DNA from 4 places in the Streptomyces shinuiensis genome. Region 3 is predicted to be linked to each of the others. Evidence: riboswitches for the same ligand, from Rfam matches in the RefSeq annotation. Region 3 holds a riboswitch; each other region holds the start of a gene.
The links. Region 3 has a riboswitch for cyclic di-AMP ahead of ACGRHY_RS30240 (transglycosylase family protein). Riboswitches for the same ligand answer to the same signal wherever they lie in the genome.
Positions count from the first base shown of each region.

Region 1: it holds a riboswitch for cyclic di-AMP, as region 3 does, so the genes downstream of both, ACGRHY_RS09950 (C40 family peptidase) here and ACGRHY_RS30240 (transglycosylase family protein) in region 3, are expected to answer to the same signal.
Region 2: it holds a riboswitch for cyclic di-AMP, as region 3 does, so the genes downstream of both, ACGRHY_RS01260 (C40 family peptidase) here and ACGRHY_RS30240 (transglycosylase family protein) in region 3, are expected to answer to the same signal.
Region 4: it holds a riboswitch for cyclic di-AMP, as region 3 does, so the genes downstream of both, ACGRHY_RS16815 (LysM peptidoglycan-binding domain-containing protein) here and ACGRHY_RS30240 (transglycosylase family protein) in region 3, are expected to answer to the same signal.

Region 1 is NZ_JBIHML010000001.1:2,252,388-2,257,989, reverse strand. It holds gene ACGRHY_RS09955 (ABC transporter ATP-binding protein) at 1-241, opposite strand, end outside; gene ACGRHY_RS09950 (C40 family peptidase) at 1,071-2,270, opposite strand; cyclic di-AMP (ydaO/yuaA leader) riboswitch at 2,281-2,422, opposite strand; gene ACGRHY_RS09945 (DUF1707 SHOCT-like domain-containing protein) at 2,633-3,241, opposite strand; gene pcrA (DNA helicase PcrA) at 3,301-5,602, shown strand, end outside.
Region 2 is NZ_JBIHML010000001.1:290,968-296,569, reverse strand. It holds gene ACGRHY_RS01265 (acyl-CoA dehydrogenase family protein) at 90-1,325, shown strand; cyclic di-AMP (ydaO/yuaA leader) riboswitch at 1,729-1,885, shown strand; gene ACGRHY_RS01260 (C40 family peptidase) at 1,889-2,362, shown strand; gene ACGRHY_RS01255 (NAD-dependent epimerase/dehydratase family protein) at 2,482-3,483, shown strand; gene ACGRHY_RS01250 (hypothetical protein) at 3,778-4,173, shown strand; gene ACGRHY_RS01245 (NADP-dependent succinic semialdehyde dehydrogenase) at 4,338-5,602, shown strand, end outside.
Region 3 is NZ_JBIHML010000001.1:568,229-573,830, reverse strand. It holds gene ACGRHY_RS02410 (DM13 domain-containing protein) at 1-556, shown strand, start outside; cyclic di-AMP (ydaO/yuaA leader) riboswitch at 1,134-1,311, shown strand; partial or broken gene ACGRHY_RS30240 (transglycosylase family protein) at 1,316-1,615, shown strand; gene ACGRHY_RS02405 (transglycosylase SLT domain-containing protein) at 1,619-2,368, shown strand; gene ACGRHY_RS02400 (NADP-dependent isocitrate dehydrogenase) at 2,514-4,733, shown strand; gene ACGRHY_RS02395 (histidine phosphatase family protein) at 4,902-5,588, opposite strand.
Region 4 is NZ_JBIHML010000001.1:3,674,189-3,679,790, reverse strand. It holds gene ACGRHY_RS16825 (FtsB family cell division protein) at 1-476, opposite strand, end outside; gene eno (phosphopyruvate hydratase) at 631-1,920, opposite strand; gene ACGRHY_RS16815 (LysM peptidoglycan-binding domain-containing protein) at 2,184-2,894, opposite strand; cyclic di-AMP (ydaO/yuaA leader) riboswitch at 2,901-3,071, opposite strand; gene ACGRHY_RS16810 (transglycosylase family protein) at 3,307-4,320, opposite strand; gene ACGRHY_RS16805 (cytochrome P450 family protein) at 4,450-5,602, opposite strand, start outside.

The DNA of each region.
Region 1 (5,602 bases), 1.7 Mb from region 3:
CATTCGCCGGTTGCGTGGCGACGTCGAAGCCATGGACGACGGCTGTCCCCGCGTCGGACTTCAGGAGCGTGGCGAGGATCCTCACGGTCGTGGTCTTACCCGCCCCGTTGGACCCGAGCAGGGCGAAGACGTTACCCCGCGCCACCTCGAAGTCCACGCCGCGCAGCACTTCGAGCTTCCCGTACGACTTCTCCAGACCCTGCACGCGAATCGCCGGACCGGCGATTGACTGGGTCACCATGGTCATCTGCCTCCTTCGCGAAGCTTTCCAGTCGGCTGTGAGGAAGCTCCTGCAGGGAGGATGGAGGGTTGACCCAGCGTCAAGGTCAAGCCAGCCCCGACCACGGCATCTCGACCGCCGGCGCTTGTGCGCGCTCGCACTTGGTCCAGCTTTCAGAGTCGGGTCTGTCACGGGCCGGATCGAAGGAGCGGCACCGGCTACAACGAGTGGAGAACCGCGAAACCGCTCTGCCGGACGATCTCCACTCCAGCCTGCCGCCCAGACCAGCACCGAGTACCCGAACAACGTGATGGCAGGACCCTTTACCTGCCACTTCACCGCTCTCGTCCAAAGAACCAAAGACTCATCGAGCTGTGCGGTGTGGGACCGTAAAACGTTCGGCTCTGTCTCACTTCCGGTGGTGACGGAAAGTGACAGTAATGTTGGGCAGGTCGTAGACCAGAATCCGAAGGTCAGCGGACCGTGGCGGTCGTTCTTCGGTACCGGCTGACCGGCCCGGCACCTGTCCGCGAGAGTATGGCGCGACAGGCCCAGTGGTCTCGGTGCGCTGCCATCCGTTCGAACTGTCGAGGTCAGAGCGTCGGCCGCACTCTCTGCAAGCAGCGCCGCTCAACTCTTGCGTTCCGTCACCACCGGAAGTGAGACAGAGCCGAATGTTTGACAGACCCGGACCGCGCCGTCCCATGCGCCCGGGGAGGGCAAGAATGCTGTGAGTGGCCGAGAATCACTCTGCGGAGCGATTCTCGGTGATCTGTCGCAGACGACAGGTTGGCGACAGATCGCCGAGAATCCGACAGATCTAAAGCGGCCCTGCAGCCCACCGCCCGTTTCAGGCCGGCCGGACCGCGCTGTGGAAGGGCATGTGGTCGACGGACTCGTAGCGCACCTCGGCGCCCGGCTTCGGCGCGTGGATCATCTGGCCGCCGCCCGCGTAGATGCCGACATGGCTGATGTCGTCGTAGAAGAAGACCAGGTCGCCCGGCCGCATGTCGGCCCTGGCGATCCTGGTGCCCGTGTCCACCTGGTCGTAGGTGGTGCGCGGCAGTGAGACGCCCGCGCTGAGCCAGGCGGCCTGGGTCAGGCCCGAGCAGTCGTAGGAGTTGGGGCCGGTGGCGCCCCAGACGTACGGCTTGCCGAGCTGGGCCTCGGCGAAGGCGAGCACCTTCTCGGCCTTCGCGGCGTACGAGTCGTCCGCGGTGCCGCCGCCGGTGCCGGTGTCCGTGCCGCCGGTCCCCGTGTCCGTGCCCGCGTCGCCGTCCGCCTCCGTGCCGTCGTCCGCCGGCGCCTCGGCCCGCTCCTCGCGCGCGGCGGCCTCGGCCCGCCTCTCGCGCTCGGCAGCGGCGGCGGCCGCCTTGCGGCGGGCCTCCTCCTGCCGCCTGCGCTCCTGCGCGGCCAGGCGTGCCTTCTCCTCGGCGGTCAGCTCCGACAGCAGCTTCCGGGCCTGCGCCAGCTTGCCCTGGACGGTCTCCTTGCTGTCCGCCAGTTCCTTCTGGGCGTCGGTGAGTTCGGCCAGGCCCGCCGACGCCTCCGACCGCTTCTTCCGCGCGGCGCGCTGCTCGTCCCGGTAGTCGTCGACGGCCTGCCGCTGGCGGTCGGTGATCCGGTCCATCAGGTGCTTGTGGCCGAAGAAGTCCTGGGGGTTGTCGGACAGGAGCAGCACCGCGGTGCCGGACACACCTCCGCTGCGGTACTGCGCGGTGGCGTAGCCGCCCAGCTTGCGGCGCGCGTCGTTGAGCCTGTCCGCGCGCTCGGCGGCCTCGTCGAGGAGCCGGTCGACCTTCTCGCGCTGCTCGTCCGTCCTCTCCTTGGCCGCGTTGTACTTCTGTGTCGCGCTGCCCGCCTCCCGGTACAGCGCGTCCACCCGGTTGCGGACCTCCTCGATCGAGGGCCGGTCGTCCTCGGGCGAGGCCTGGGCCGGGCCCTGGGAGAGGAGGGTCGCGGAGGCGATGGCCGCGGTGGTGAATCCGGCCGCTCCGCGCCGGGAGGCGGGGGACAGCAGAGGGGTACGCGGTCTGCGGTGCGACGCCAAGGCGAGCGCTCCTTCCGTGGAACACCGCCTGCCGGGTTAGCTGACGGGTTCGGGCGTCGGAAGTCCGCCCTACGGGCCCGCAGGCCCGATTCACCCCGTGGGGAGTGGGTCCCCGGCCCCGGCCGCACGGCCGGGCTCGGCGGAGGCCGCCCGTGCCGGCGCTGTCGCCGGCGAGGGGTCCGGGCCGCCTGACGCTGGACCGTAGAGCACCGGCGGGGCTCCTGTGAAGGCTGGTGTTCGGTATATCCCGAAACCGATTCGTTATCGGTCGGTTATCGTCCGTTTCGGGGGTCTCCTGCCGCTACCGGGTCCGTTCGCCCTGGCCGAACCGGCCGTACCGGCCGGTTCGGGAGCGGCGGCGCTCAGTCGCGGGAGCGGCGCCCGGGCCAGCGGTACGGGTGGCGCACGACGATCGTCCCCACCTTGGAGCCGCCGCTGATCCGCAGTACCGGCATGCCGGGCACGGGCGGGTCGGTGGCCCGGTTGCGGACGGAGCCCATTCCGGAGGTGACCCCCTCGGCCCGTACCGTCCAGCCGCGCGGCACGACGACCCTGACCTCACCCATCCCCGCGTCGAGCTCAAGGCCGACCTCGCGGTGGCGGCACTCCGCCCGCGTGAAGTCGATCACGATCCGCCCCAGCGTGGTCCTGGCGGTTACCCGCTCCGGCACCACCCAGTGGCCGTCCTGCCGGATGTCCCCGGCGACCGTCCTGAGAGCCAGCGGCTCCTGAGCGCTCGGGGCCGGGCCCGCCGCGTTCTGACCGGGACCGGGCAGGTCCGCGACCAGTGCCTCCAGATCGCCGTAGGTCTTGGCGGCGAACGCCTTCTCCAGCCGCTCGTCCAGCTCCTCCAGGTCGATGCGGCCGTCACCGGCGGCCTCGCGCAGCCGCTCGGCCACCGCCTCGCGGTCGGTGTGCCCGGCGCGCAGTTCCGAGCCGGGACGGGGGCGGGGCGCGGGGACGTCGGTCATGCCCGCCATCTTAGGAGCGCCGCCCCGGCAGCGGGCACGGCGTCCTAGACTCGACGGCGATGAGCAGCCTCTTCGACGACAGCTTCCTGGCCGACCTCGAGCCCTCCGGGGACGAGGAGCCGCCGCCTCCGCCGGAGGAGGCGTCCGCGCCGCCGCAGGACGGCGTCCCCGACGACCTCTTCGCGGGCGCCTTCGGCGGAGGCGGGGCGCGCGACGCCTACTACGGCAACGGCGCGGCCCGTCCCGTCGTCGATCCGGCCGCCCTGCTGGAGGGGCTCAACGACCAGCAGCGCGCGGCCGTGGTGCACACCGGCTCGCCCCTGCTGATCGTCGCGGGCGCCGGATCCGGCAAGACGCGGGTGCTCACCCACCGCATCGCGCATCTGCTGGGCGCGCGCGGCGTCCACCCCGGGGAGGTCCTCGCGATCACCTTCACCAACAAGGCCGCGGGCGAGATGAAGGAGCGCGTGGCGGAGCTGGTCGGCCCGCGCGCGCAGTCGATGTGGGTCTCCACCTTCCACAGCGCGTGCGTGCGCATCCTGCGGCGCGAGAGCAAGAAGCTCGGTTTCACCTCCAGCTTCTCGATCTACGACGCCGCCGACTCCCGCCGTCTGATGGCGCTGGTCTGCCGGGACCTGGAGCTGGACCCCAAGCGCTTCCCGCCCAAGTCGTTCAGCGCCCAGGTGTCGAACCTGAAGAACGAACTGGTCGACGAGGAGGACTTCGCGGCGAGGGCGAGTGGGGGCGCCTCCCAGGCCGGAGGCTCTGGGGGAGGGTTCGAGAAGACGCTTGCCGAGGCGTACGTGATGTACCAGGCACGGCTGCGCGAGGCCAACGCCCTGGACTTCGACGACATCATCATGACGACGGTCCACCTGCTCCAGGCGTTCCCCGACGTCGCCGAGCACTACCGCCGCCGTTTCCGTCATGTGCTGGTCGACGAGTACCAGGACACCAACCACGCCCAGTACACCCTGATCAGGGAGCTGGTGGGCGTGGACGGCGGCGAGGGGGAAGCGGCCGGCGGCGGGCGCGCCGAGCTGTGCGTGGTCGGCGACGCCGACCAGTCGATCTACGCGTTCCGCGGTGCCACCATCCGCAACATCCTCCAGTTCGAGGAGGACTACCCGGACGCGACCACCATCCTGCTGGAGCAGAACTACCGCTCCACCCAGACCATCCTCTCGGCCGCCAACGCCGTCATCGAGCGGAACGAGAACCGCCGCCCGAAGAACCTGTGGACCGACGCCGGCGCGGGTTCGCGCATCACGGGCTACGTGGCCGACACCGAGCACGACGAGGCGCAGTTCGTCGCCGAGGAGATCGACCGGCTGACGGACGCGGACGAGGCGAAGGCGGGCGACGTCGCCGTCTTCTACCGCACCAACGCCCAGTCCCGTGTCTTCGAGGAGGTCTTCATCCGGGTCGGCCTGCCGTACAAGGTCGTCGGCGGGGTGCGCTTCTACGAGCGCAAGGAGGTCCGCGACGTCCTGGCGTACCTGCGGGTGCTGGCCAACCCCGAGGACGCGGTGCCGCTGCGCCGCATCCTCAACGTCCCCAAGCGCGGCATCGGCGACCGGGCCGAGGCGATGATCGAGGCGCTCGCGCTGCGCGAGAGGATCACCTTCCCGCAGGCGCTGCGCCGGGTCGACGAGGCGTACGGCATGGCGGCCCGCTCGGCCAACGCCGTCAGGCGCTTCAACACGCTGATGGACGACCTGCGGACGGTCGTGGAGTCCGGAGCCGGGCCGGCGACCGTGGTGGAGGCGGTGCTGGAGCGCACCGGGTACCTGGCGGAGCTTCAGGCGTCCACCGATCCGCAGGACGAGACCCGGGTGGAGAACCTCCAGGAACTGGCCGCCGTGGCGCTGGAGTTCGAGCAGGAGCGCGGCGAGAACCCGGGCACGCTCGCGGAGTTCCTGGAACAGGTGGCCCTCGTCGCCGACTCCGACCAGATCCCGGACGAGGACGCCGAGGGCTCGGGCGTGGTGACGCTGATGACGCTGCACACCGCCAAGGGCCTGGAGTTCCCGGTCGTCTTCCTGACCGGGATGGAGGACGGCGTCTTCCCGCACATGCGGACCCTGGGCAAGACCAAGGAACTGGAGGAGGAGCGGCGGCTGGCGTACGTCGGCATCACTCGGGCGCGCGAGCGGCTCTACCTCACGCGCTCGGCGATGCGCAGCGCATGGGGGCAGCCCGCGTACAACCCGCCCTCCCGCTTCCTGGAGGAGATTCCGGAGCAGTACCTGGAGTGGAAGCGCACGGGGCCGATGGCCGCGCCGGGCGGAGGCGCGAGGAGCGGCGGAGGGCTGTCCTCGACGGCCTCCTCCCTGTCGTCGTCGCTGTCGTCGTCGCTGT
Region 2 (5,602 bases), 280 kb from region 3:
ACGCGAGAGTGCCGACGGTGGAGGTTGACATCGCACTGACCGGTAACGTATTCACGTTACCGCTAGTAACAACGGATGGAGGGGCTTCCATGGCGGAGTTCGCACTCGACCTCAACGACGACCAGAAGGCCGTACGGGAATGGATCCACGGCTTCGCGGCCGACGTCATGCGCCCCGCCGCCGCGGAGTGGGACGAGCGCGAGGAGACGCCCTGGCCCATCATCGAGGAGGCCGCCAAGATCGGCCTGTACTCGCTCGACTTCTACGCCCAGCAGTACTTCGACCCCACCGGCCTGAGCATCCCCATGGTCATGGAGGAGCTGTTCTGGGGCGACGCGGGCATCGGCCTGTCGATCGTCGGCACCGCGCTGGCGGCCGTCGGAGTGCTCGCCAACGGGACCGAGGAGCAGATCGGCACCTGGATCCCCCAGATGTACGGCGACGCGAACGACGTGAAGGTCGCCGCCTTCTGCTCCTCCGAGCCCGATGCCGGATCGGACGTCTCGGCCATGCGCACCCGCGCGGTCTACGACGAGGCCAGGGACGAGTGGGTGCTCAACGGCACCAAGACCTGGGCCACCAACGGCGGCATCGCCAACGTCCATGTCGTCGTCGCCGTCGTCGACCCCGGGCTCGGCTCCAAGGGGCACGCCTCCTTCGTGATCCCGCCGGACACCCCCGGCCTGTCCCAGGGGCAGAAGTTCAAGAAGCACGGCATCCGCGCCTCCCACACCGCCGAGGTGGTCCTCGAGGACGTCCGCGTGCCCGGCCACTGCCTGCTGGGCGGCAAGGAGAAGCTCGACGAGCGCCTCGCCCGCGCCCGCGAGCGTGCGAAGGAGGCGAAGAAGGGCGGCGAGCGTGTGAAGAACGCCGCGATGGCCACCTTCGAGGCCTCCCGCCCCGCCGTGGGCGCCCAGGCCGTCGGCATCGCCCGCGCGGCCTACGAGGTCGCCCTGGACTACGCCGGGACCCGTGTGCAGTTCGGCCGCCCGATCATCGACAACCAGGGCATCGCCTTCCAGCTCGCCGACATGCGCACCCGCGTCGACGCCGCCCGGCTGCTGGTGTGGCGGGCCTCGTGGATGGCGGCGGCGGGCAGGCCCTTCGAGGGCGCCGAGGGCTCGATGTCCAAGCTGTTCGCCGGGGAGACCGCCAAGGGCGTCACCGCCCAGGCGATGCAGATCCTCGGCGGCAACGGCTACACCCGGGAGTACCCGGTGGAGCGCATGCACCGGGACGCGGCGATCTACACGATCTTCGAGGGCACCAGTGAGATCCAGCGCCTGGTCATCGCCCGCACCGTCTCGGGCGTGCACGTCCGCTGACCTCCCGCCCCGCCGGGCGAGCCGCCGGCCGTGCGGCGGCCCTGCCGTACGCCCCGGCCGGCCTTCCGGCCGCCCCGCGACCCGCCGCGTTCACCCGACACGACCGCAGCCATTCGGGCTGATCCGGGCGGCACGCCGCACCGGCCCGCGAACCGGTCGCCGCGCCGGTCAACCACCCCCAGGAGGGGTCAACAAGCCTTGCTGACAGGGCTCTTGGCGCTTCGGTCAGTCTGCCGGAACAGGGCCCCGTCCCTCGGCGGACCGACAGTGAGCATGTTCACAAAACATCTCCGATCGACCGATTGGGAGTCTTTCTGACGCACTATCCGTAGGAGACCGCAAGTCCCCGCCGCAGGGCGGGGCCGCCCGGCCGGACGCCCAATCCTGCCGCCGTCCGGGTGAGAAACGGACCATGACGAGACGGCAGGAGCGGGAGACCCGAGCAAGGCGGGCCGCGCACGACGCGGCCCTTGGGGTGAAGCCACGCCGCGCGTGGCCGGGCAACTTCGCCGGCCCGAACCCGACAGGTCATCTTTCGCAGGCGTATGACGAAGGGTTCACTCATGTCTGCGCACGCACGCATACCGGCACCGGTGTCCCGGGCGGGCATCACCACCGCCGTCACCGCCGCCACCCTGGCGGGGACGATGCTCATCCCGTCCGCCGCGCCCGAGGCCGAGGCGGCCACCTCCGCGAACAGGGCACTCAGGGTCGCGGCCTCCAAGGAGGGCGCCCCTTACAGCTACGGCGCCGCCGGCCCCAGCCGGTTCGACTGCTCGGGACTCACCCAGTACTCGTACAAGAAGGCGGGCAAGAAACTGCCGCGCACCGCGGCGGCCCAGTACAACCGCTCGAAGAAGGTCTCCGCCAGGTCGCGCAAGAAGGGCGACCTGGTCTTCTTCCACTCGGGCGGCAGTGTCTACCACGTCGGCGTCTATGCCGGCGAGGGACGGATCTGGCACTCACCGAAGCCGGGCAAGACCGTCCGCAAGGAGAGGATCTGGACCAAGAGCGTGCGCTACGGGCGCGTGAGGTGACACGGCGGCACCCGAACCGGGCCGGGCCCCGCAAGGGCCCGGCCCGGTTCGGCTTGTGGCGATTACGCCACGGGCGTGAAGCCGCTCCGCCCGGCCGCGCCGGCGGGCACGCTCGGCCCATGAGACTTCTGGTAATGGGCGGAACGGAGTTCGTCGGCCGTGCGGTCGCCGAGGAGGCGCTGGCGCGCGGCTGGGAGGTGACCGTCTTCAACCGGGGCCGCCACGCCCCGCCGCCCGGTGCCACCGCGCTGCGGGGCGACCGCACGGCCGACGGCGGGCTCGCAGCCCTGAAGGAAACGGCCGGCGGCTGGGACATCGTGGTCGACACCTGGTCCGGGGCGCCCGCCGCGGTACGCGACGCCGCCGTCGTGCTGGCGCGGCGGGCGGGGTGCTACGCGTACGTCTCCAGCCGCTCGGTGTACACCTACCCGCCCCCGGCCGGCCTGGACGAGACGGGCCCGCTCGTCGACGCCTCGCCCGACGACGAAGCCGCCGCCGACTACGCCGGGGCCAAGCGGGGAGGGGAGATGGCCGTCGAGGCGGCTTTCGGCGACCGGGGCCTGCTGGTGCGTGCGGGTCTGATCCTGGGCCCGTACGAGAACATCGGGCGGCTGCCGTGGTGGCTGCTGCGCGTCTCCCGGGGCGGTGAGGTGCTGGCGCCCGGTCCCCGGGACCTCCCCCTGCAGTACGTGGACGCGCGCGACCTCGCCGTCTGGACGCTGGAGGCCGCCGGGCGCGGACTGGGCGGCCCGTACAACCTGGTGAGCCCGCCCGGCCACGCCACCATGGGCGGGCTGCTGGAGAGCTGCGTACGCGTCACCGGTTCCGGCGCGCGGCTGCGGTGGACCGACCCCGGGCCGATCCTCGCGGCGGGGGTGCGGCCGTGGACGGACCTGCCGGTGTGGATCCCGCCGGGCGAGTTCCACGGCGCCATGCACCGAGGGGACGTCTCCCGGGCCGTCGCGGCGGGACTGCGCTGCCGCCCCGTGGAGCGGACCGTGGCCGACACCTGGGCCTGGCTGTGCGCCCTGGGCGGCGAGCCGCCCCTCCGTCCCGACCGTCCCCGGGTGGGACTGGCGCCCGGGAAGGAGGCTGAGATCCTCCGTACGGCGGGGGGTTGATCACCGGAGTGGTGATGGCCGTCGTTCCGCGAAGGCGAGTCCGCCATGGCGTCGTGCCGGGCGAAGCAGGTACTGGCAGCCGGGTGGGCGGTGCTCGGGGTGGCGGGCACCGGGGCCACGCTGGTGCTGAACGACAGCGCCAAGGGCGCCTCCGAGCGGTACGGCTGGTACGAGCACACCCCGGAGGGACAGCCTCCGGCTCCTCCGGCTCATCCGGCTTCGGTGGAGGACGACCACTGCGCGACGCCCGGAACGGCCTGTGACCATCGCCCGCACCGGGGTACAGGTGGGGGCATGAGTACTGAACAGACCGGACAGACCAAGGAAGGGGCGTGCCTCGTCGAGATCGAGCTGCCCCACTGCACCGCTTCGAACGCGGCGGCCGTCTTCGCCGTCCTGAGGTCGGCGTTCCCCGGGTCGCCCGAGCTGGGTGACGGCAACGGCGGGGGCGGGCCCGGGGCGGACGGCGAGCAGCGGAAGTTCTGGCTGGGCACGGTCGACGTCCGCACACACGGTGAGGTGGAGTGCACCCTGGAACTCGGGGAGCCGGTCGAGGCGGACCTCAGCGGCGGCCCCGACGCGGTACGGCAGGTCCAGGACGCCCTCGCGGGCTTCTACGACGTGACGGCCGAGCCCCGGATCTCGGGCGACCAGGAGGTGGAGGTGCGGCTGAGGCTCGCCCAGCGCTGATGACCGGCCCGCGGCCGGTGGCGCCGTTCGCCGACTGAGACCGCCGCGGGCGGGTACGCGCCCCCGCGAACGGAAGCCAGCGAGGACGAGCGGGAGCGGGGAGCGCCGGCCGGCGCTCCCGGCCGGCGGGCCGCGCCGTCTCCGAGCACCCCCGGGAGGGACCCATGCCCATCTCGACCACCAACCCGGCCACCGGCGAGACCCTGCAGACCTTCGATGCACTGGGCGCGGAGGAGACCGGGGAGCGGCTGGAGCGCGCCCGCGCCGCCTTCGAGGAGTACCGCACCACCGGCTTCGCCGAGCGTGCCGAACTGCTGCGCCGGGCGGCCGACCTGCTGGAGAAGGAGCGGGACGACATCGCCCGCACCCTGACCACCGAGATGGGCAAGCCCGTCACCGCGGCCCGCGCCGAGGCCGCCAAGTGCGTGAAGGCGATGCGCTGGTACGCCGACCACGCCGGGGAACTGCTGGCCGACGACCACCCCTCACCGGCGGACGTGGAGGACAGCGGCGGCAGCACGGCGTACGTGCGCTACCGCCCGCTGGGCCCGGTCCTGGCGGTGATGCCCTGGAACTTCCCGCTGTGGCAGGTGATCCGCTTCGCGGCCCCCGCCCTGATGGCGGGCAACACCGGCCTGCTCAAGCATGCCTCGAACGTGCCGCGGACCGCGCTGTACCTGGAGGACCTCTTCCGCCGCGCGGGCTATCCGCGGGGCTGCTTCCAGACCCTGCTGATCGGCTCCGGCGCGGTGGAGGGCGTCCTGCGCGACGACCGTGTGGCCGCCGCGACGCTCACCGGCAGCGAACCCGCCGGGCGCTCGGTGGCCTCGGCCGCCGGTGACGAGATCAAGAAGACCGTTCTGGAACTGGGCGGCAGCGACCCCTACCTCGTCCTGCCCTCGGCGGACGTGGTGAAGGCGGCCGAGGTCGCGGTGACCGCGCGGACCCAGAACAACGGCCAGTCCTGCATCGCGGCCAAGCGTTTCATCGTGCACCAGGACGTGTACGGGGATTTCGCCCGGTTGTTCGTGGACGGCATGAAGGCCCTGAAGGTGGGCGACCCGATGGACGAGTCCACCCAGGTCGGGCCGCTGGCCAGTGAGAGGGGCCGGGCCGACCTGGAGGAACTGGTCGAGGACGCCCGCGAGCGCGGCGCCACCGTGCTGTGCGGCGGACGGCGGCCCGCGGCCCACCCGGCCGGCTGGTTCTACGAGCCCACCGTCCTGGCGGATGTCACGCCCGGGATGCGCGTCCACCGTGAGGAGACCTTCGGTCCGGTGGCGACCCTCTACCGGGCGGCGGACCTGGACGAGGCGATCGAGGTGGCCAACGACACCCCCTTCGGCCTGAGCTCCAACGTCTGGACCCGCGACCGGGAGGAACAGGACCGCTGCGTACGCGACCTGCGGGCGGGTGGTGTCTACTTCAA
Region 3 (5,602 bases):
CGCTGTGGTGGGCAGGCCGCTGGTCGTGGCGGTCGCGGTGGTGGCCGTGGTGGCGGCCGGTGTAGGGCTGTACTGGTTCCAGCCGTGGAAGCTGTGGCAGGACGAGACCGTGCGGGAGTCGCTGCCCGCGGCCCCGAGCGCGCCCGCCCCGTCGGCGGCCGACCGGGAGACCGCCTCCGCGACGCCGACCGCGCAGGCCGGACCGCGGACGCTGGCCGGCGGCGACCTGATCTCCCATGAGCACGCCACATCGGGAACGGTGCGGCTGGTCCGGCTGGCCGACGGCTCCCACGTCGTGCGCCTGGAGGACCTCGACACCAGCAACGGGCCCGACCTGTACGTCTGGCTGACCGACGCGCCGGTCAAGGAGGGCCGGGCCGGCTGGGGCGTCTTCGACGACGGGGAGTACGTCAGCCTCGGCAAGCTGAAGGGCAACAAGGGGGACCAGAACTACGCGCTGCCCGCCGATGTCGACCCGGACGCTTTCACCAGTGTGAGCATCTGGTGCGACCGCTTCGACGTCTCGTTCGGAGCGGCGGAGCTGAAGCGCGTCTGAACCGGGGCCGGGTCCGGGCCCGGCGCAACGAACCGGGCGGCAGGTCCTGAGGCGGCCGGAGTCCGGGCCGCGCGGTGCGGCCCCTCGCGTGAACGTGCGCGAGGGGCCGCTTCCGCCGTTCGCCTCCGCGACTGCACCGGAAAACCGGCAAAACGCCTATGCGGTGAACAGTGGGTCATTGGGAAGGAAGGGATCAGTCGTGACCTTACGGCCCCTATGTTCCTCAAAGGCTCCTGTCGTGAGCAACGCCCCATAATGGCCCGGCCGTTCGAATGGTGTGCCGGGAATCACACTGCCGCGCCCTTCGTGTGCCCGCCGCCGGGTTCCTTGGACGCCGGCGGCTGAAATTCCTGGCCCGGAGGCGTTTTGAGGTGTGTGCCGCCCCGCGGGCTCCCGTGACCGGCCGGTGGCCGGACACGCATGGCGGCCGTGTTTGTCGGCTCGGTGACAAAGTGATAGGCCGTCGGATTTCCGACGTCTTGTCTTCCGTGAATTGCCTGTGTTTATGTGTCCTGGCCTTCACCGTCCTTGGTGGGGGCTCCACCGCCGGGACGCCGAGTCCTGCCGCCCGGCCGGGGAGAGGCAACAGCTGACCATGGCAGGAGCGGGGAAACCACATACGCGCCGTGCCGCGCCTTCGGCGGCCCGGCTTGGGGTGAAGCCCATTCCCGACGTCCCCTGACGCGAAGGGAATGGGCCGGGCAACTCCGGCCCGAATCCGACAGCTAACCTCGCAGGCGTGGGAGAGGAAGCACACCCATGTCCCGTGGTCGTCACCGCCGCCCCCGCACACCTTTGATATCCCGTCAGTTCTCGCGTGTCTCCCTCGCCCTCACCGCCGGTGGTGCGGGAATCGCCGCACCCATGGTCGCCGCAGGCAGCGCGAGCGCGGCTTCCACCGCGGTGTGGGAGAAGGTCGCCGAATGCGAGAGCAGCGGCAACTGGTCCATCAACACCGGCAACGGCTACTACGGCGGACTGCAGTTCTCGCAGTCCAGCTGGGAGGCGGCCGACGGCACCGAGTACGCGCCGCGCGCCGATCTGGCCACCAAGCAGGAGCAGATCGCCGCCGGTGAGAAGCTGCTCGAACTCCAGGGGCCGGGAGCCTGGCCCACCTGCGGGCCGACGGCCGGCCTCTCCCGGGGCTCCGGCACCCCCGACAGAGTCCCCGTCACTCAGACGGGCGGCGAGTCCGAGGTGAGGACCGGGGCCGAGCGCAAGCCCGCGGCCGACTCCCACACCGTCACCTCCGGCGACACCCTCCACCGGATCGCCACCGCCCACGGTGTCGAGGGCGGCTGGCAGGCGGTCTACGAAGCCAACCGCGAGACCGTCGGCGACGATCCGCACCTGATCTTCCCCGGCCAGGAGCTGACCCTGGCCGCCCGGTCCTCCGGCGGAGGACCGAAGCGCGCTCCGGAGCGCGCGAGCCGGACAGAGGCCCGCCCGGCCGCAGAGAAGACCGCGCCCCAGGCCTCACCGAAGGCCTACGCGGACAACCTGGACGGCTGGATCCGCGAGGCCCTGGACATCATGCGGGCCAACGGCATCCCCGGCACCTACGAGGGCATCCACCGCAACATCATGCGTGAGTCCAGTGGCAACCCGAACGCGATCAACAACTGGGACATCAACGCCCAGCGCGGCACCCCCTCGATCGGCCTGCTCCAGGTGATCAAGCCGACCTTCGACGCCTACCACGTCCCGGGCACGGCGAACAGCCAGTACGACCCGGTCGCCAACATCGTCGCCGCCTGCAACTACGCGGCCGACCGCTACGGCTCGATCGACAACGTCAACGGGCCCTACTGAGACGGCCGGGCCCGCGGCCCCCGCAACCCCGCCCCCGGCGGCGGCGCGAACGCGCCGCCGCCGGGGGCGGGGCACTTTCGGGGGAAGGCCCTCCACGGGATATCTTGATGTCGAGCAATGTTGCAGACGTGGAGCGGAGCACCCGGTGACTGACTCGACCATCATCTACACACAGACCGACGAGGCCCCGGCCCTGGCGACGTACTCTTTCCTGCCGGTGGTCAGGGCCTACGCAGCCAAGGCGGGCGTCGCCGTGGAGAGCCGTGACATCTCCCTGGCGGGGCGGATCATCGCGGTCTTCCCCGAGTACCTCAAGGAGGACCAGCGCATCGGTGACGCGCTCGCCGAGCTCGGCGAGCTGGCCAAGACCCCCCAGGCCAACATCATCAAGCTGCCGAACATCTCGGCCTCCATCCCGCAGCTCAAGGCCGTCATCGCCGAGCTCCAGGAGAAGGGCTACGCGCTCCCGGACTACCCCGACGCCCCCAGGACCGACGAGGAGCGGGAGATCCGCGCCCGCTACGACAAGGTCAAGGGCAGCGCCGTCAACCCGGTGCTGCGCGAGGGCAACTCCGACCGCCGCGCCCCCGCCTCGGTGAAGAACTACGCCAAGACCCACCCGCACCGCATGGGGGCCTGGACCCCCGAGTCCAGGACGAACGTGGCGACCATGGGCGTGGACGACTTCCGCTCCACCGAGAAGTCCGCGGTCCTCGCCAAGGACGACGCGCTCCGCATCGAGCTGGTGGGCGACGACGGCTCCACCACCGTGCTGCGCGAGTCCGTGCCCGTGCTCGCCGACGAGGTCGTGGACGCGGCCGTCATGCGGGTGGCCGCACTGCGCGAGTTCCTGGGGAACCAGATCACCCGCGCCAAGGCCGAGGGCGTGCTGTTCTCGGTCCACCTGAAGGCCACCATGATGAAGGTCTCCGACCCGATCATCTTCGGCCACGTGGTGCGCGCCTTCTTCCCGAAGACCTTCGCCGAGTACGGCCGTACCCTCGCCGCCTCCGGCCTCACCCCGAACGACGGGCTCGGCGGCATCCTCAAGGGCCTGGAGTCGCTGCCCGAGGGCGCGAAGATCAAGGAGTCCTTCGAGGCCGAGCTGGCCGAGGGCCCCGAGCTGGCCATGGTCGACTCCGACCGCGGCATCACCAACCTGCACGTGCCCAGCGACGTCATCGTCGACGCCTCCATGCCGGCCATGATCCGGACCTCCGGCCACATGTGGGGCCCCGACGGCCAGGAGCACGACACCCTCGCGGTCCTGCCCGACAGCTCCTACTCCGGCATCTACCAGGCCGTCATCGACGACTGCCGCGCCAACGGCGCCTTCGACCCGGCCACCATGGGCTCGGTGCCCAACGTCGGCCTGATGGCGCAGAAGGCCGAGGAGTACGGCAGCCACGACAAGACCTTCGAGATCCCCGCCACCGGCACCGTCCGGGTGACCGACGGCGACGGCAACGTCGTGCTGGAACAGACGGTCGGCGCCGGCGACATCTTCCGCATGTGCCAGACCAAGGACGCCCCGATCAGGGACTGGGTCAAGCTGGCCGTCACCCGCGCCCGCGCCACCGGCGCCCCGGCGGTGTTCTGGCTGGACGAGACCCGCGCCCACGACGCCAGGCTGATCGAGAAGGTCCGCACCTACCTGGCCGAGCACGACACCGAGGGCCTGCGGATCGAGATCATGGCGCCGGCGGAGGCCACGAAGTTCTCCCTGGAGCGCATCCGACGCGGCGAGGACACCATCTCGGTCACCGGCAACGTGCTGCGCGACTACCTCACCGACCTGTTCCCGATCCTCGAGCTGGGCACGAGCGCCAAGATGCTCTCCGTCGTCCCGCTGATGAACGGCGGCGGCCTGTTCGAGACCGGCGCCGGCGGCTCCGCGCCCAAGCACGTCCAGCAGCTGGTCAAGGAGAACTACCTGCGCTGGGACAGCCTGGGCGAGTTCCTGGCCCTGGCGGTCAGCTTCGAGCACCTGGCGCAGACCACGGGCAACGCCAAGGCCCGGGTGCTGGCCGACACCCTCGACCGGGCCACGGCCACCTTCCTCAACGAGGACAAGTCGCCCACCCGCCGCATCGGCGGCATCGACAACCGCGGCAGCCACTTCTACCTGGCGCTGTACTGGGCGCAGGAGCTGGCGAAGCAGACCGACGACGCCGAGCTCGCGCAGGCCTTCGGCCCGCTGGCGCAGGAGCTGTCCGAGCAGGAGCAGACGATCGTCGGCGAGCTGGCCGCGGTCCAGGGCTCCCCGGCCGACATCGGCGGCTACTACCGGCCCGACGACGCCAAGGCCTCGGCCGTCATGCGTCCGTCGCAGACCCTCAACCGGGCGCTGGCGAGCCTGTCCTGACACGGCGGGCACGGGGGGACGTTCCCGCGCACCCGCCCGCGTCCGTTCCGTGACGCCGTCCCGGCCCGGACTCCCCGTTCGGCCGGGACGGCTCGCGTGCGGCCGCCCGCACCGCGCGCACGGGGGCGGGGACCGCTCCGCAGGGGCGGACGGCGGCGAGCGGCCGGGTCAGCGGTAGGTGAGCAGCGCACGCCGTTCCCCGGCGAAGTGCGCGTGGTCGTTGAAGGCCAGCAGGCTGATGCCGGAGGAACCCGCGACGAGGGTGGTGATCGCGGCGTTGACGGTTACCCGGTTCAGTGCCACGATTCCGGCCGGCGGAGCGGACAGCAGCCCTCCGCACAGGGCCGCCAGCACCCCGCCGGAGGTGACCACCACCGCGTCGCTCCCGGGCCGGAGTCCGTCGGCCAGTCCCCGCAGCGCGTCGGCGGCGCCGGAGGCGAACCGCTGCCAGCCGCCCTCGCCGGTGTCGGCCATCCACGCCTCGAGAGCCCGGTCGAGGACCGCCTGGACGCCACGTGAGCCGGCGGAGGTGTCGGCGGATGCGCCGGCGGGGGCGTCCTGCGGCGCGGAGCCGCCGTAGCGCTCGACGAGGTCGATGTGGTCGTACTCGTTCCACCGCGCATCGGTGCGCGGCGCCCCGGGCAGCCCGGCGGTCCTCGCGATGATCTCCGCGGTGTCGCGCTGCCGGGCCAGGGTGCCGCAGACTACGACCGGGTCGCGCGGCGCACGCCGGGCCAGTTCGGCCCCGGCGACCTCGGCCTGTCCGCGTCCGAGGTCCGACAGCGCGTCGTACCCCTCGGCCGTGTCGGCGCCGAACGTGGCCTGGCCGTGGCGGACCAGATGGATGACCGGCATCGCTGCCCTCCTGT
Region 4 (5,602 bases), 3.1 Mb from region 3:
ACGCCGTCCCACAGGTGCCGGTACCAGGCCTGTTCGGTGGGGCCGGACTCGGCGGTGCGGCGGGAACGGGAGGCGCCCTCGCCGGCCCGGTCGGCCGTGCCGCGCGGGAGGATGTAGCCGGTCTCGCCGGGGCGCACGTAGAGCAGGTGCTCGCGGATCATCCGCTCGACGTAGGCCGGGTCCTTCCAGCGGGCCTTCAGATCGCGCTTCTCCTCGACCCGGCCGCGCAGTTCCTCGACCAGGCGCCGCTGCTCCTCGATCTCCGCACGCTGCGAGACGTACTGCCGCATGGGGTAGGCCAGGGCGACGACGAGCGAGCACAGGACCATGACGAGCAGTGCGGCGCGGCCGGTCAGCCGGCTGCGCCGGGGAGCGCGCATCCGGCGGTTCTGGGCTCGGTAGACGCGCTCCGCCGCCTGTGCGCCCAGTGCCCTGAGCCTGGTCGCGGTGGAGAACCTGTCCCGTTCCGCGGCCACCTCGCCTCCCCTGCTGCCCTGTCGTCGCCGTGCCGTCGCGGTGTCGTCGCCGTATGCCGCCGCGTCCCCGCCACCGTACGGGACGGCGGCGGGGACGCGGTGACGGCACGGCCGCCGCGGCGGCCGTGCTCAACGCTTCGCGGAGCGACCGCGCTTACCGGTCCGCGGAGCGGAAGCGCGGAAACGCCGAGCGCCCGGCGTACACCGCGGCGTCGTCGAGGATCTCCTCGATGCGCAGGAGCTGGTTGTACTTGGCGACGCGCTCGGAGCGGGCCGGGGCGCCGGTCTTGATCTGGCCGCAGTTGGTGGCGACGGCCAGGTCGGCGATGGTGACGTCCTCGGTCTCGCCGGAGCGGTGGGACATCATGCACTTGAAGCCGTTGCGCTGGGCCAGCTCGACGGCGTCCAGCGTCTCGGTCAGGGAGCCGATCTGGTTGACCTTGACCAGCAGGGCGTTGGCGGCACCCTCCTCGATACCGCGGGCCAGGCGCTCGGGGTTGGTGACGAACAGGTCGTCACCGACGAGCTGGACCTTGTCGCCCAGGCGCTCGGTGATGGTCTTCCAGCCGTCCCAGTCGTCCTCGAACAGCGGGTCCTCGATGGAGACCAGCGGGTACGCCTCGACCAGCTCGGCGTAGTAGTCGGTCATCTGGGCGGCGGTGCGCTCCTGGCCCTCGAAGACGTAACGACCGTCCTTGTGGAACTCGGAGGCGGCCACGTCCAGGGCGAGGGCGACGTCCTGGCCGGGGGTGTATCCGGCCTGCTCGATCGCCTCCAGGATGAGGTCGAGCGCCTCGCGGTTGGAGCCGAGGTTCGGGGCGAAGCCGCCCTCGTCGCCCAGGCCGGTGGACAGGCCGCGCTCCTTCAGCACCTTCTTGAGGGTGTGGTAGACCTCGGTGCCCCAGCGCAGCGCCTCGGAGAAGGACTCGGCGCCGATCGGCGCGATCATGAACTCCTGGATGTCCACGTTGGAGTCGGCGTGCGATCCGCCGTTGAGGATGTTCATCATCGGCACCGGCAGCAGGTGCGCGTTCGGCCCGCCGAGGTAGCGGAACAGCGGCAGGTCGGACGCCTCGGAGGCGGCGTGGGCGACGGCCAGCGAGACGCCGAGGATGGCGTTGGCGCCGAGGGAGGACTTGTCCGGGGTGGCGTCCAGGTCGAACATCGCCTGGTCGATCAGGCGCTGCTCGGTGGCGTCGTACCCGACCAGCTCCGGGCCGATCTGCTCGATGACGGCGAGGACGGCCTTCTCGACGCCCTTGCCGCCGTAGCGGCCCTTGTCGCCGTCACGCAGCTCCAGGGCCTCGAAGGCGCCCGTGGAGGCGCCGGACGGAACGGCTGCACGGCCGGTGCTGCCGTCGTCGAGGCCGACCTCGACCTCGACCGTGGGGTTGCCTCGCGAGTCGAGGATCTCGCGGGCCACTACGACGTCGATGGACGGCACGAGGGTCTCCTTCGTGTGTGTCGGGCGTGTGTGTCGGGTCTCAGTGCCCCGAGCCTATCCGGCCCGCGCCCGCCACCTCGTCGACAGCCCGTGCCATACGGCGGAACGGATGGTGAAATCGCAGCTCAGAAGAGGTGGGGGCATTTTGTTTCCAAATTGAATAAACCCGGTGCGGTGCGCCCTCCGCCAAGGGAGGTGACACACCGCACCGGGGTGGCGCCGCCGGGTGACGGGAGTGGCGCCGGGGCGGGCACAGCAGGGGATCAGACCCGGAGCTGCTGGCCGGGGAAGATCAGATTGGGGTCGTCGCCGATGACGTCGGCGTTGTCCTGGTGGATCTGCTGCCAGGTGGTGCCGTGGGCAGCGGCGATGGCGCGCAGCGTGTCGCCGGACTTGACCGTGTAGCCGGCCTCGGCACCGCCCCGGTGGCCGTCCGCCCGCTCGAAGGCGCTCTGCGACCGGGACTGCTCCTGGGACTGCCGCTGCGACTGCGACTGCTTCTGCGACTGCGACTGCGACTGCTTCCGGGACTGCGACTGCGACTCGGCGTCGGGGCCGGCGGGGCGGCCGCCGCCCGGGTCCACCTCGGCCGCGGGCCCGCCGGCGGTGAGGCCGCCCTTCTCGGCGCAGGCCCAGGCGCGCGGGCCCTGCATGGCCAGCAGCCGCTCGGCCACGGCGATCTGCTGCTCCCTGGTGGCAAGGTCGGCGCGCGGCGCGTACCGGGTGCCGCCGGCTGCCTCCCAGCTCGACTGGGAGAACTGCAGACCGCCGTAGTAGCCGTTGCCGGTGTTGATGGACCAGTCGCCGCCGGACTCGCACCGGGCGACCCGCTCCCAGGTGTCGACGGACGCGGCCGAGGCGCCCGGCGCGCCCGCCACCGGAACGGCGATGGCGGCGCCCGCGGCGCCCGTCAGCGCGGCCGCGCGGACGGCCCTGGCGGTGCGACTGTCGTACCCCTTGCCGGTGAACAGCATGGACGTCCCTTATCTCACCGACGCCTGCGAGGTGAGCTGTCGGGTTCGGGCAGTGAGCAAGCCCGGCCGTCCGGGGCACGGGGCCCCGGGCGACTTCACCCCAAGCCGCTCCGGACCGTGCGGTCCGGGGCGGCGCCTACCTGGTTCCCCCGCTCCTGCCCTCGGCGCTGACGCGACGACTGCCCACCGGCCGCCGGCAGGATTAGGCGCTGCGGACGGTGGCACTCGCGGTGCGAGCGAGACGACGGTAAGCACACCGGGGCATATGTCTCAAAGCATGTCAGAAACCGCCGATTCACCCTTTCTGACGCCCTCGCGGCTGGAACCCGCAGGTCAGGTGAGGAGCGTTAGGCCGGACAGGAACGACACGCCGCAATCGCCCGGGAGGGTCATCCCGCAGGGCCGTCCGCACTCACCCGAGAGTGAGTTCCTGTCCCGGCAGGATCAGGTCCGGATCCTCACCCACGACGTCCTTGTTGCTCTCGTACAGCCCGCTCCAGCCTCCCGGAACGTCCTGCTCCTGCGCGATCGTCACCAGCGAGTCCCCGGGACGCACCAGATAGCCCTCGTCCCTCCCGAGGGCTCCCAGACCGCTCACGGTGCCCGCCAGCGCGGGTCGCTCGGCGCGGGCGGAGCGGTCGGCGGCCTCCCCGGAACGCTCGTCTCCGGCAGCCTCCCGGCCCTCCGGCGTCCGGCCGTCCGCGGCCCGGCCCTCCGCCTCCCGCTCCAGTTCGCGCGGGTCGCGCTCGCCGCGGTGCTTTCCGGTACCCTTCCCGGCCTCGGCGCGGGCGTCGTCCCCGGCACCGGCCTCGTCACCCTCGGCGCCGTCGGCCTCCGGGGCGTTCCGCTCGTCCTGGGCGCCGGTGTCCTCCGCGCCGCCGCCTCCTGTCCCGCCCCCGCCGGCGGCCGGGGCTCCCTCCTCCGCGTCGCCGCCCGGCAGGAGGCCGTCCGGCAGGCCCCCGCCGCCCTTTCCGCTCCCGCCGTCCCGCGCGCCCTCCTCCGGCTCCGGCAGGAGGTTGTCCGGGTCGATGGCCGGGGCCTCGCCGGTGGTGTCGTGGCGCAGCCCGGCGTTGACGCCGCAGGAGGGCCAGGCGTCCGGCCCCCGGTCGGCGAGGATCTTCTCGGCCACCGCGATCTGCTGGCTGCGGCTGGCGAGGTCGGGGCGCCCGGCGTACGCCGTACCGCCGTACCGCTCCCAGATCTCCTGGGTGAGCTGGAGGCCGCCGTAGTAGCCGTTGCCGGTGTCGGCGCTCCACAGGCCGCCGCTCTCGCACTGCGCGACCCGGTCCCAGGTGCCGAGGTCTGCCGCCTGCGCGCCCGTCGCCCCGAGCAGGGGGATGGCGAATCCCGCGCCGGTCGCTCCGGCCGTGACGAAGATGGCGGGAGCCTGGCGGGGGCGGCGGTGTCTACCGTTCCCGGAAAGCATGTGTGGAGCCTCTCGTGCGTGGACAGCCGACAAGGTTGAGCGGTTGACGGCTGAACGTAGCGTCACCGGGCCGATCATCACAAGTCAGTGTCTCGCAGATCACGCACGGATCACATACATGACTGTGCGTCACCCGCGCACCGGCTCGAACTCGACCGGCAGTTCGCGCAGTCCTCGCATGATGAGGCCGCCCCGCCAGCGCAGATCGGCGGGTTCCGCCGCGAGCCGCAGGTCGGGAAGGCGTCCCAGCAGGGCCGTGAGCGCGATCCGCCCCTCCAGCCGCGCCAGCGGTGCGCCCAGGCAGTAGTGGATGCCGTGGCCGTATCCGAGGTGGGGATTGTCACCGCGCGTGAGGTCCAGGGTGTCCGGGTCCGCGAACCGCGCCGGGTCTCGGTCGGCGGCGGCCAGCACCACCAGCACCGGGTCGCCGGCGCCGATCCGCTGCCCGCCGATCTCCAGCGACTCGGTGGCGAACCGCCAGGTCGCCAGCTCCACCGGCCCGTCGTAGCGCAGCAGTTCCTCCACCGCCGTGTGCAGCAGCGCGGTGTCGCCGGCCGCCAGCGCGCCCTGGAGCCGGCGCCGCTGCTCCGGGTGGCGCAGCAGCGCGTAGGTGCCGTTGCCGATGAGGTTGACGGTGGTCTCGAAGCCGGCGAACAGCAGGATGAACGCCATCGCCGCGGCCTCGTTCTCCGTCAGGTGCTCACCGTGGTCGCTCGCCCGGATCAGACCGGAGATCAGGTCGTCGCCCAGGTCGCCGCGCTTGCGGTGGATCAGGTCGGCCAGGTATGCGCGCATCCGCTTCACGGCCCGGCCCACCCCGCCGCGTGGGCCGCCGCCGTGGCTCCCCCGGGGGCCCGCGGGCCGCCCCCCGGAGTGACGCAGCATCATGCCGGCCCAGTCGCGGAAGTCGTCCTGGTCCTCGGCCGGAACGCCGAGCATGTCGCAGATGGCGTAGATCGGCAGCGGGAACGCGAACTCGTGGATGAGGTCGGCGCTCCCGCGCTCCGCGAAGCCGTCGACGAGCCGGTCGGCCAGCTCCCGTACGCGCGGCTCGAAGGCCGCCACCCGGCGCGGGGTGAACGCCTTGGACACCAGCCGCCGCAGCCGGGTGTGGTCGGGCGGGTCGATGTTGAGCAGGTGCGTCATCAGGTTGGCGCCGCGCTCCCCCGGAATCCCCACCTTCCCCTTGCCGTGCGCGGCCTCGCTGTGGTGGGCGGGGTTCTTGCTCAGCCGCGGGTCGGCCAGCGTCTCGCGCGCGTCCGCGTACCGCGTCACCAGCCAC